Regions from separate parts of the Pedobacter sp. Bi27 genome, predicted to be linked through region 2. Evidence: riboswitches for the same ligand, from Rfam matches in the RefSeq annotation. Region 2 holds a riboswitch; the other holds the start of a gene.
The links. A riboswitch is a leader RNA that binds a small molecule or an ion and turns the genes downstream of it on or off. The one in region 2 is predicted to bind S-adenosylmethionine.
Positions count from the first base shown of each region.

Region 1: linked by a shared signal. The riboswitch ahead of LQ227_RS14600 (O-acetylhomoserine aminocarboxypropyltransferase/cysteine synthase family protein) and the one ahead of metH (methionine synthase) in region 2 are both predicted to bind S-adenosylmethionine.

Region 1 covers NZ_CAKKMW010000004.1:137,962-143,375, forward strand. The annotation lists gene LQ227_RS14580 (queuosine precursor transporter) at 1-74, shown strand, start outside; gene LQ227_RS14585 (hypothetical protein) at 116-565, shown strand; gene LQ227_RS14590 (homoserine dehydrogenase) at 644-1,888, opposite strand; gene metX (homoserine O-acetyltransferase) at 2,020-3,117, opposite strand; gene LQ227_RS14600 (O-acetylhomoserine aminocarboxypropyltransferase/cysteine synthase family protein) at 3,156-4,487, opposite strand; SAM riboswitch class I at 4,749-4,859, opposite strand; gene LQ227_RS14605 (hypothetical protein) at 5,071-5,414, shown strand, end outside.
Region 2 covers NZ_CAKKMW010000002.1:423,232-428,645, reverse strand. The annotation lists gene LQ227_RS07200 (S41 family peptidase) at 1-1,148, opposite strand, end outside; gene murQ (N-acetylmuramic acid 6-phosphate etherase) at 1,339-2,142, shown strand; gene LQ227_RS07190 (hypothetical protein) at 2,256-2,822, shown strand; gene LQ227_RS07185 (Bax inhibitor-1/YccA family protein) at 2,861-3,616, shown strand; SAM riboswitch class I at 3,733-3,837, shown strand; gene metH (methionine synthase) at 4,006-5,414, shown strand, end outside.

The DNA.
Region 1 (5,414 bases), on a different contig from region 2:
TACATGCCATAATTGATGGTTACTTAGGGAAAGACCTCGCACACAAGCTGATCAAAATGGCTGGCAGGGGATAAATATTTAAAACAAATAATAACCAAATTAATACATCCCATTTATGAGAAACATTTTAATGCTATTGGCAGTATTTTCATTATTTTCTTGTGTTAACAAAGATGCAGGCAAAAAAGGTTCAGACCTTGATATTCAGGGTACCTGGCAATTATTATCGGCTACAACCATCGAAAATGGAACTAGCCAAACAACGGATTATTCCGGCAAGCTGAAAATGATCAAGATGTTTAACGATACACATTTTGCATTTTTAAAACATAGCCTTAATCCTAAAGATACCAGCAGTTTTGATGCTGGTGGAGGAAGTTATGTATTGGATAAAGATGATTATACCGAGCATTTAGAATACTATAAAAACAAAGACTGGGAAGGCAAAACTTTTAAGTTTAAACTCGCTATCCATAAAGATACTTTGATTCAGAAAGGCATTGAGAAGGTAGAAAAAGCAGGGGTAGACCGGGTGATTATCGAAAAATACATTAAGGTAAAGTAATTAACGCAAAAGGTCGGACTCGCTCCGACCTTTGTGCTTAACAACAAAACAAATAAAAAAATTAACCTTAAAAATAAATTATAGGCTTGCCAATTCCTGGGCAAATACATTTTCACTCAATTGCTCCTGTTTGTATATCTGTCTGCCTGTGTAAGCCACAAAAACAGATTCATCCAAAAGCAAGTCGCGGTTCTTAATTAAACTTTCTAGCTTAACTGTTCCAACCACATATTTATAGCTGTTTGCAGCATAACGTTCGCTGATGTTGTCAAATTCCAACAGTGTAATCAGATCTTCATCTGCATAACGCAGGTAAATCTCCAATAAAATTTCTTCCGTATGTTTTACACCATTTTCTGAGTGGTATTTTTTGTACTCGTAACGGTAATCGTAACGCAAGGCCGCAATATCAGAAAGTACAGCAGCACCCGTAGGGTGGCCTCCAGCACCTTTACCATAGAAAAACTGTTTATCAGCAAAAGCCGCCTGAACTGCAACTGCATTGTATTCATTTTCTACGTTGTAAAGGAAATCATCTTTAGCTACCAGTTTTGGCAGTACATAAGTTACAATATCTTTTGTATTCACTTTACGTGCCGTAGGAACCAATTTAATTTTAAAGTTTTTCTCACGCGCATATTTAATGTCGTGCTTAGAAAGGTTCTGTATGCCAATGTTTAAAATGGCATCTGGATTTACAAATAAACCATATGCGTGTGCTGTAGCAATAGCCAGTTTATATTTTGGATCGTAGCCTCCCACATCCAAAATCGGGTCGGTTTCTGCGAAACCTAAATCTTGTGCTTCTTTTAAAGCCGAGTCGTAACTTTGGTTCTCATTAAATATTTTCGACAAAATGTAATTAGATGAGCCATTAAAAATTCCACTCAAAGCATGGAATAATTCATTGTCGTAATACTCTTCCAGGTTACGGATAATTGGAATACTGCCGCAAACGGCTCCTTCGTACAATAAAGAAGTACCATGTTCTTGTTGTAAATCTACCAGCTCTTTTAAGTGCGTGGCGATCATTTTTTTATTGGCAGATACTACATTTTTACCGTTTTTTAATGCAGTGGTTACAATTTCGTAAGCAGCATCAGCATCATTAATTAATTCTACAATTGTATTGATCTCTGTATTGTTCAGTATTTCGTTGCGATCAGTGGTAAACAGATCTTTATTAAGGGTACGCTTCTTTCTTGGGTCTTTTATTGCAATTTTAATGATCTCCAGATTCAGGTTCTGGCTTTGGATAATATCCAATAAACCTTGTCCTACAACACCGAAACCAAATAAACCGATTTTTAAATTCTTACTCATTTTTTTTAAGTGATTACACAGATAAATGGATTACACCGATATAGCTGTTCTTATTTTGTGATTTATTTTAAATTTTATTATGGTATCCGGTTTTTCACCTTCAACCTTTACACCCTCTACCTTCTACCTTTCTAAGCGGTATGCTGTAGTTTGATTATTTTTTTATTCCGGCTTTCCTTGATGAAGTTTCCAATTACCTTAGTCAAGGCATCTGTTTCGATTAAAAATCCATCGTGACCATAATCTGAGTGTAAGGCACTAAATTCCGCGCCTAGGATATGATCGGCCAGGTATTTTTGCTCCGATAAAGGAAACAAAACGTCATTTTCTATCCCGATTACCAAAGTATTTGCCGTAATTAATTTTAGTGCATCAGAAATGCTTTTGCGGTTACGGCCAACATTGTGGCTGTCCATGGCTTTGGTTAAATAATAATAACTGTAAGCGTTAAAGCGATTAATCAGTTTTTCTCCCTGATAGTTCTGATAAGAAGAGGATCTGAAATTGTCGGTTTTATCGTTTACGCTTTCTACCTGTGTACTGCCGTAAGCACTATAGGTTCTATAACTTAAAAGTGCAATGCTACGGGCTGTTTTTAAACCTTTGCTGCCACCGTTGGGCTGGTTGGCATAAAAAGTTCTATCGGTAGTAATGGCCAAACGCTGACTTTCGTTAAATGCAATTCCCCATGGAGAATGTGTTGCATTAGTGGCAATCAGGATCAGGTTTTCGATTTTATTCGGCTCCGAAATGCTCCACTCAACAGCCTGTTGTCCGCCTAAAGAACCTCCAATTAATAATTTAATATAATCAATGCCTAAATGCGAAGCCAATAATTGGTGTGCTGATACTAAATCGCGGATGGTAAACTGTGGAAACGAAAGGTAATAAGGTAAGCCTGTTACGGGGTTAGTACTTAATGGGTTTGTGCTACCGTAATGCGAGCCTAAAACATTAGCGCAAACGATATAATGCTCTTCAGGATTGAACAAAGCATTTTCACCGAACAAACCTTCCCACCATTCAAAAACATCAGCATTGGCGGTAAGTGCATGACAAACCCAAATCACATTATCTTTATTCGCATTTAATTTGCCATAAGTTTGATAAGCAACTTGCAGGTTACGGATCTTTTTTCCGCTCTCTAATTTAAACTGTTTGTTATAACTATATGTTGATGCAAAATTCCCTGAAGTGGATTTTACATTATCGTTTTTACTGTTATGCATTTTGTAATGTTGTTGTTGTTAAAAAGCCCCTAAGGGGTTTAGGCTTGTAAATTCTCTGCCGGAACTGTAGCATTAATGGTTGCAAATGCCTGTTCGAAATCGGCTTTGATATCATCAATATGCTCAATGCCTACTGAAACCCTCAGCGCGTTCGGTTTAACACCGGCAGCTAATTGTTCTGTTTCGCTCAATTGCTGGTGTGTTGTGGCAGAAGGCTGAATGATCAGCGTTTTTGCATCACCCACATTGGCCAGGTGCGATACCAGTTTTAAGTTATCAATTACCTGTGTTGCGTTTTCTTTGCTTCCAGCCAATTCGAAAGATAAAACCGCACCAAAACCATTGCTTAAATATTTTTTAGCCAGGTTGTTATATTTACTGCTGGCTAAGCCAGGGTACTGAACTTCTTTAACTAATGGATGGTTTTCTAACCAGGTTGCTAATTCTAGAGCATTATCTACATGGCGTTGAACGCGGAGTGATAAAGTTTCCAATCCTTGTAATAATAGAAAAGAATTGAAAGGCGATAGGGCAGGTCCCAGATCTCTTAATCCTTCTACACGGGCACGGATAATAAACTGGATATTGCCAAATGGTCCGCCGATACCAAAAACATCGCTGAAAACCAAACCATGATAACCTTCTGAAGGCTCAGAGAATTGAGGGAATTTCCCATTGCCCCAGTTGTAATTTCCACCGTCAACGATAACGCCCCCAATACTTGTGCCATGGCCACCGATCCATTTCGTTGCAGATTCTACAACAATGTTAGCGCCATGCTCCAATGGTTTAAACAAATAACCCCCAGCGCCAAAAGTATTGTCGACCACTAAAGGTAGATCGTATTTTTTTGCAATTGCGGCAATTTTTTCGAAATCAGGCACACTAAATGCAGGATTACCGATGGTTTCCAAAAAGATTGCTTTGGTTTTATCGGTAATTTTGCTTTCAAATTCTTCAGGTATATCTGGATTGGCAAAATCGACATGAATACCCAAGCGCTTAAAAGCTACTTTGAATTGATTATAGGTTCCTCCGTAAATGTGAGATGAAGAAACGATGCTATCACCAGCCTCCAATATGTTATTTAACGCTATAAATTGAGCGGCTTGCCCCGATGCGACTGCCAAAGCAGCTACACCACCTTCTAAAGCGGCAATACGTTTTTCGAAAACATCGTTGGTAGGATTCATGATCCTGGTGTAGATATTGCCAAACTCTTTTAATGCAAATAAGTTAGCCCCATGTTCGGCATTTTTAAATCCATAAGAAGTGGTTTGGTAAATGGGAACAGCCCTTGAGCCTGTTGTTGGATCTATTTCCTGACCAGCGTGTAATTGTAAAGTTTCAAATTTATATGATGTTGACATAATTTCTATTTTTTAGTTGATGTGATTAGATAACAGAATTAGGATCATCCTAAAACCTAGCAGGGCGTATCCCGGTTTCCCGGGACCTTCCAATTTGAAAGAAACAAAAAAGGAAGATTTTTAAATTACTGTATGCAACAGCACATACAAGTAAACGCACGCATATCACAACTAATAAAAAAAATAGAAGTTTGTTCTACCTTTTTAAGGTTTGCACTGGGCTCGCTTAGCGATTGAAGATTTAATGTTTTCATCAGTTCTAATTTATATCTCCAAATAACACCATGTTATCCGGTCAGGAATTGGCACCTTCTCTTTCTGAGGGTTGCCAGTGGGTCATCGAGCCAGTCTCTCGCCACTTCTTTATAAATCAACCCGTGAAGATTGACTTTTATTTAGCTATCTGCCAAATAATATTCCAAATGTCTGAATTTAATTTTAATCCACAAAATAAAATTTTGAAATTACATTAACTCGCTGAAAATGAATTGCGTATTTTTATGATGCAATGACAATCTGAAACTTTAATACTGAATTAACGCTTAAAATTCTAAGTTTGTGGTACCTATCTAAATTAATTATGATGAAAAATACAAAATCCCTATGTTTAGGCCTGTTGTTTACTATCGCAGGTTTAAATAATGTAAACGCTCAATTTGGAGGCTTAAAAGATAAATTATTAAAAGTGGGCACTGCCCAGGGCGCGAAAGCTTTAGGCGTAGACAAATTTTTAAAACAACCTGCTGCTATTACCACTAATTTTGAAGACGTAAATAGAGAGGGCGAAAAGCTGCCTGATTTTATTAATTCATTAAATTTAAAAGCCCAGCCCTTGTATTTACTGCCTAAAAATCCAGATGGTGGTTTTGTGCTTTGCGAGGGGCTTTATGAAATGACCAATAAAAGTTATTGTCTAAAAGCCGGAAC
Region 2 (5,414 bases):
TCTCCGTCCATCATGCGTTCGTCTAATTCATGTTTGTAGGCATCGTAACCTTTTTTATACGATTTTTGGATACTACGACCAGATGGTGTGTAATATCTAGCGATGGTTAAGTTCAATGCAGAGCCGTCGCCAAAAGCAAATTGCTCTTGTACCAAGCCTTTACCAAAAGAACGGCGGCCAACAATAATTCCGCGTCCCAGATCCTGGATGGCTCCAGCAACAATTTCGCTGGCCGAAGCGGTATTTTCATTAATCAAGATGGCCAGTTTGCCATTTTGAAAAGCGCCGGTGCCCGTAGAAAAATAATCGGTACGTGGCTCATGTTTACCCTGTGTATATACAATAAGTTTGTTCTCTGCTAAAAACTGATCGGCCAAGCCTGTAGCTGCCGTAAAATAACCCCCTCCATTATCGCGCAAGTCAAGAATCAGTTTTTTCATGCCCCTTGCTTTCAGGTTATTGGCTGCAACTGAGAAGTCGTTATCGGTATTGGCGCCAAACTTGCTGATCCGTACATAACCTGTTTCGTTATTGATCATATAAGCGGCATCGATACTGCTGATGTTTACTTTGCCTCGCGTAACCATAATGCGGTTACTTTGCGGTGCACCTGGATGTAAAAGCACCACGCTAACACCTGTTCCAGACCTGCCTTTAAAACGACCGGTAAGTTGGTCTTTTGGTAAGTTTCTCCCACTTACAACTGCTGTATCGATACTCAGAATTTTATCGCCTAATTTTATCCCCGCCTGATAAGCCGGGCCATCTTTAACCACGCCGGTAACCATCATGGTATCGTTAAGCATATAATATTCTATGCCCACACCCTCAAAGTTTCCTTCCAGGTTATCGGTCATATCCTGCGCATCGGTTGGCGGCAGGTAAACACTATGTGGATCGAGTTGGTGCAGAACGCTGTCTATGGGTAAGTTTTGAAGCGAATCGGTATTGATGTCATCAACATAATTACCGTTGATGATGTGTAAGATCTCATTTAATTTCTCATCGCTGTTGCTGGCAAGTTGAGGGCTCTTTTTAACGCCAAAGCCTTGATCTTTAATAAATTTTATGCCCAAAAACATACCCACTATTAAAATTACAGAATAGCTTGCAGCGATCAGTATGTTATTTCGGGTATTTTTTTTCATCAGCGTTACTGCAAATTTATGAAAATTAGCGAGTTGATATATTTTTTAACTGCATTTTCATGTCTTTTGTTTATAATATTTAACATTAATTAATGCAATGGAGCCATAGGTTGAAATTTAAGACAGATATTTTTGGGTTTTTAGGGTAGTTTTTAGAAAGAATTTACCGAATTTTATCAAAATTAAATTTATGAATAGAGTTACCGAGCAAGAATCTAACTATAACCACATCGATCAGATGTCGGTGTTAGAAGTTTTGCAGGGCATTAATAACGAAGATAAAACTGTAGCATTTGCAGTTGAAAAATCTTTGCCTCAGATCGAAAAATTAACATCGGCAGTGGCCGAGCGAATGAAAAAAGGTGGCCGTCTCTTTTATATAGGTGCGGGTACAAGTGGTCGTTTAGGTGTAGTAGACGCATCAGAATGCCCACCTACATATGGTGTTCCTTTTGATTGGGTTGTTGGAATTATTGCCGGTGGAGATACAGCCATTAGAAGAGCGGTAGAATTTGCTGAAGATGATGCCGAACAAGCCTGGAAAGATCTTCAGGAATTTGAAATTAACGAGAAAGATTGTTTGGTTGGCCTGGCAGCGTCAGGTACTACGCCTTATGTAATCGGCGGATTAAACACAGCACGTAAGCATGGTATTTTAACAGGTTGCATCGTTTGTAATACCGGCGGACCTATTGCTGCAGAATCGGATTTTCCGGTTGAAGTGGTGGTTGGCCCTGAGTTTGTAACCGGCTCTACCCGCATGAAATCTGGTACGGCGCAAAAAATGGTGTTAAATATGTTAAGCACCACCGTTATGGTTCAGTTGGGGCGTGTAGTTGGCAATAAAATGGTCGATATGCAGTTAACCAATCATAAACTCGTAGACCGCGGTACACAAATGGTGGCCGATGAGCTAAATATAGGTTACGATGAAGCAGCTGAGTTGTTAACCCGTTATGGAAGTGTACGTAAAGCAGTTGAAGCAGGACACTAAGAAATGAGAGAAGGATGAAGGATTGAAGGAAAGAATTAGTGAATGATAGCATGAAAGAATAGCATTATCATTCAATCATTCAAAACTCACTCATTCAATAATTAAAAAAGAGTATGCACGAAATTGAGCCTTATTACCAGTGGAGAGATGATTATATTTCGGCAGAAGATGAGCGTTCGCCGTTTTACAATACCGAATATTCAGAACTTTACTTCGATAAGCAGATTTACAATTTTTTACTTCACCCCCAATGGGACGAGTTTGGTTCGAATACCTTATACATGAAGGTGTTATACGCCGATTATGATCGCAGTTATGCGGTTATAGAATTTATAGGCGAGTGGAACGATGCCATTAACAACGACATTATGCTGCTGAAACGCGATATTTTAGAGATGATGATGGATGAAGGCATTAATAAATTTATCCTGATCGGTGAAAATATACTGAATTTTCATGCCTCTGATGACAGTTATTACGAAGAGTGGTTTCAGGAAGTAGAAGATGGCTGGATTGTTGGGGTGAATTTTCAGGAACACGTAATCACCGAGTTTCGCGATAATAACATCGATTATTACATTAACTTTGGTGGTGCATTTGATAATCTGCCATGGCGCACATTAAAACCGCTACAATTCTTTAAAAAAGTTGAAGAATTGCTGACAAAAAGATTAAACTAAATATTTATTTTTATATAGTTAAATACACAAAATTTAAAATGGAACAACAAAATTATCAATATCAAAAGGACAGTGTTTTTGTACAGGAAAGATCTGCATCTAAACGTTTCTTTGGGAATGTTTTCTTATGGATGTTTGTAGCATTAGCTGTTTCCACAGTTGCAGCTTATTTTATCGCAAGTACACCAGCGGTATTGGACTATCTTTTATCTTATAATCCTCAAACTGGTAAAGGTGGCTTTACTGTTTTAGGCTATATTGCAATATTTGCCCCACTCGGGCTGGTATTCTTAATGGGTGCTGGTATGCAACGAATGTCTTATCAGACGTTAATCGGCGTATTTTTGCTTTATTCTATATTAACCGGAGTAATGCTCAGCTTTATCTTGTTAACCTATTCTTTGCCATCAGTTGTAATTAGTTTTGCTGCGGCCGCCGCAATATTTGCAGTAATGGCGGTAATGGGATATACCACAGATACCGATTTAAGTAAATTTGGTCCTATATTATTTGCTGGTGTAATCGGTTTGGTGATCATTAGCGTAATCAATATGTTTTTGGGGAGCTCAACATTAGGTTACATCATGGGATTTATCGGAGTAGCAATTTTTACTGCATTGACTGCATATAAGGTTCAGGAGCTTAAAAGGATAGGCGAAGGATTAGATGAAAATGGCAACACTTTAGGCGTAAATGAAAGCAAAAAATTAGCAATCATGGGTGCACTGTCCCTCTACATTACTTTTATCAACTTGTTTTTGTCGCTATTGCGTATTTTCGGTAACAGAAGGTAAACCTCAAAAACAGAACAATATTCTTAAGGCCGTGCAGAATTGCATGGCCTTTGTAATTTTATTTGGTAGCAAAGCGATAAATTTTGGAATTGATGTTGCTTTGTTGCATTTTTGTATGCTTATTAAGAAAGACGGAGGGATTAGACCCAACGAAGTCTTAGCAACCTGTAACCATACAAGGTGCTAAATTCTATTCTGCAAATAGCGGAAACAGATAAGTTTAGGATTACGATTCACGTACCAACTTTTTAAATAAGCCATATAAGTATTGGGTATTAAGTATCAAGTATCAAGACAGATTTGTTTATACTTTGCTTTTATCTAAAGTTAGTTCGATCTATCATTAATATTGATACTTGATACTAACTGCTTGTTACTAATAACAACAGATGAGCATAAGAGAAGAATTAGAAAAACGTATTTTGGTGATTGATGGTGCAATGGGTACCATGATTCAGCGATATACCTTAACCGAAGAAGATTTTAGAGGGGAGCGATTTAAAAACCATCCCTGTGATGTAAAAGGCAATAATGATTTGCTCAACATCACACGTCCGGATATTATTAAAACCATACACCTGGAGTACCTGGCCGCTGGTGCCGATATTATCGAAACCAACACGTTCAGTACACAGCGCATTTCCATGGCCGATTACCAGATGGAAGACCTTTCTTACGAAATGAGTTTTGAAGGTGCGCGGGTGGCAAAGGAAGCCGTAAATGAGTTCATGGCTGCAAATCCAGACCGTAAATGTTTTGTGGCCGGTGCTATTGGCCCAACCAACCGTACCCTTTCCATGTCGCCGAATGTAAACGATCCTGGTTTTAGGGCAGTCTATTTTGATGAGCTTGAAGCAGCTTATTATGAGCAGGTGCGTGGTTTGGTAGATGGTGGTTCTGATGTATTATTAATCGAAACCATTTTCGATACTTTAAATGCTAAAGTGGCTATTGTAGCCATAAAAAAATATGAAGAGGTAATTGGCCGTAAACTGGAGATCATGATTTCTGGTACCATTACCGATGCCTCCGGAAGAACACTTTCAGGTCAAACTGCCGAAGCTTTTTTAAACTCTGTAATGCATGCAAAACCATTAAGTATCGGTTTTAACTGTGCTTTGGGTGCTAAAGAAATGCGTCCGCATATTGAGGAACTTGCAGCAAAAGCAGGCTGTTATGTTTCGGCCTATCCAAATGCAGGTTTACCAAACGAGTTTGGCGCTTATGATGAACAGCCACATGAAACGGCACATTTGGTTGATGACTTTATTGCATCTGGTTTTGTGAATATTGTGGGTGGCTGTTGTGGTACCACACCAGAGCATATTGGCTGTATTGCCAAAAATGCGCGAAAAGCTGAGCCGCGGAAAATACCGGTTCTTGAACCTTATATGCGTTTAAGCGGATTGGAACCCGTAACCATCACTCCAGAAAGCATTTTTGTAAATATTGGTGAAAGAACAAATATCACCGGATCTCCCAAATTCTCTAAACTGATTTTGGGTGGCGATTACGAAGCTGCACTGGCCGTTGCCCTGCAACAGGTTGAAGGCGGTGCGCAGATAATTGATGTGAACATGGATGAGGGAATGTTGGATTCGGAAGCAGCCATGACCAAATTCTTAAATCTCATTGCCTCTGAACCTGATATTGCCAAATTGCCAATCATGGTCGATTCATCCAAATGGTCGGTTATTGAAAATGGCTTAAAATGTTTGCAGGGAAAAGGAATTGTAAACTCTATTTCACTAAAAGAAGGGGAGGAGAAATTCCGCGAAAGTGCACGCAAAATTATGCA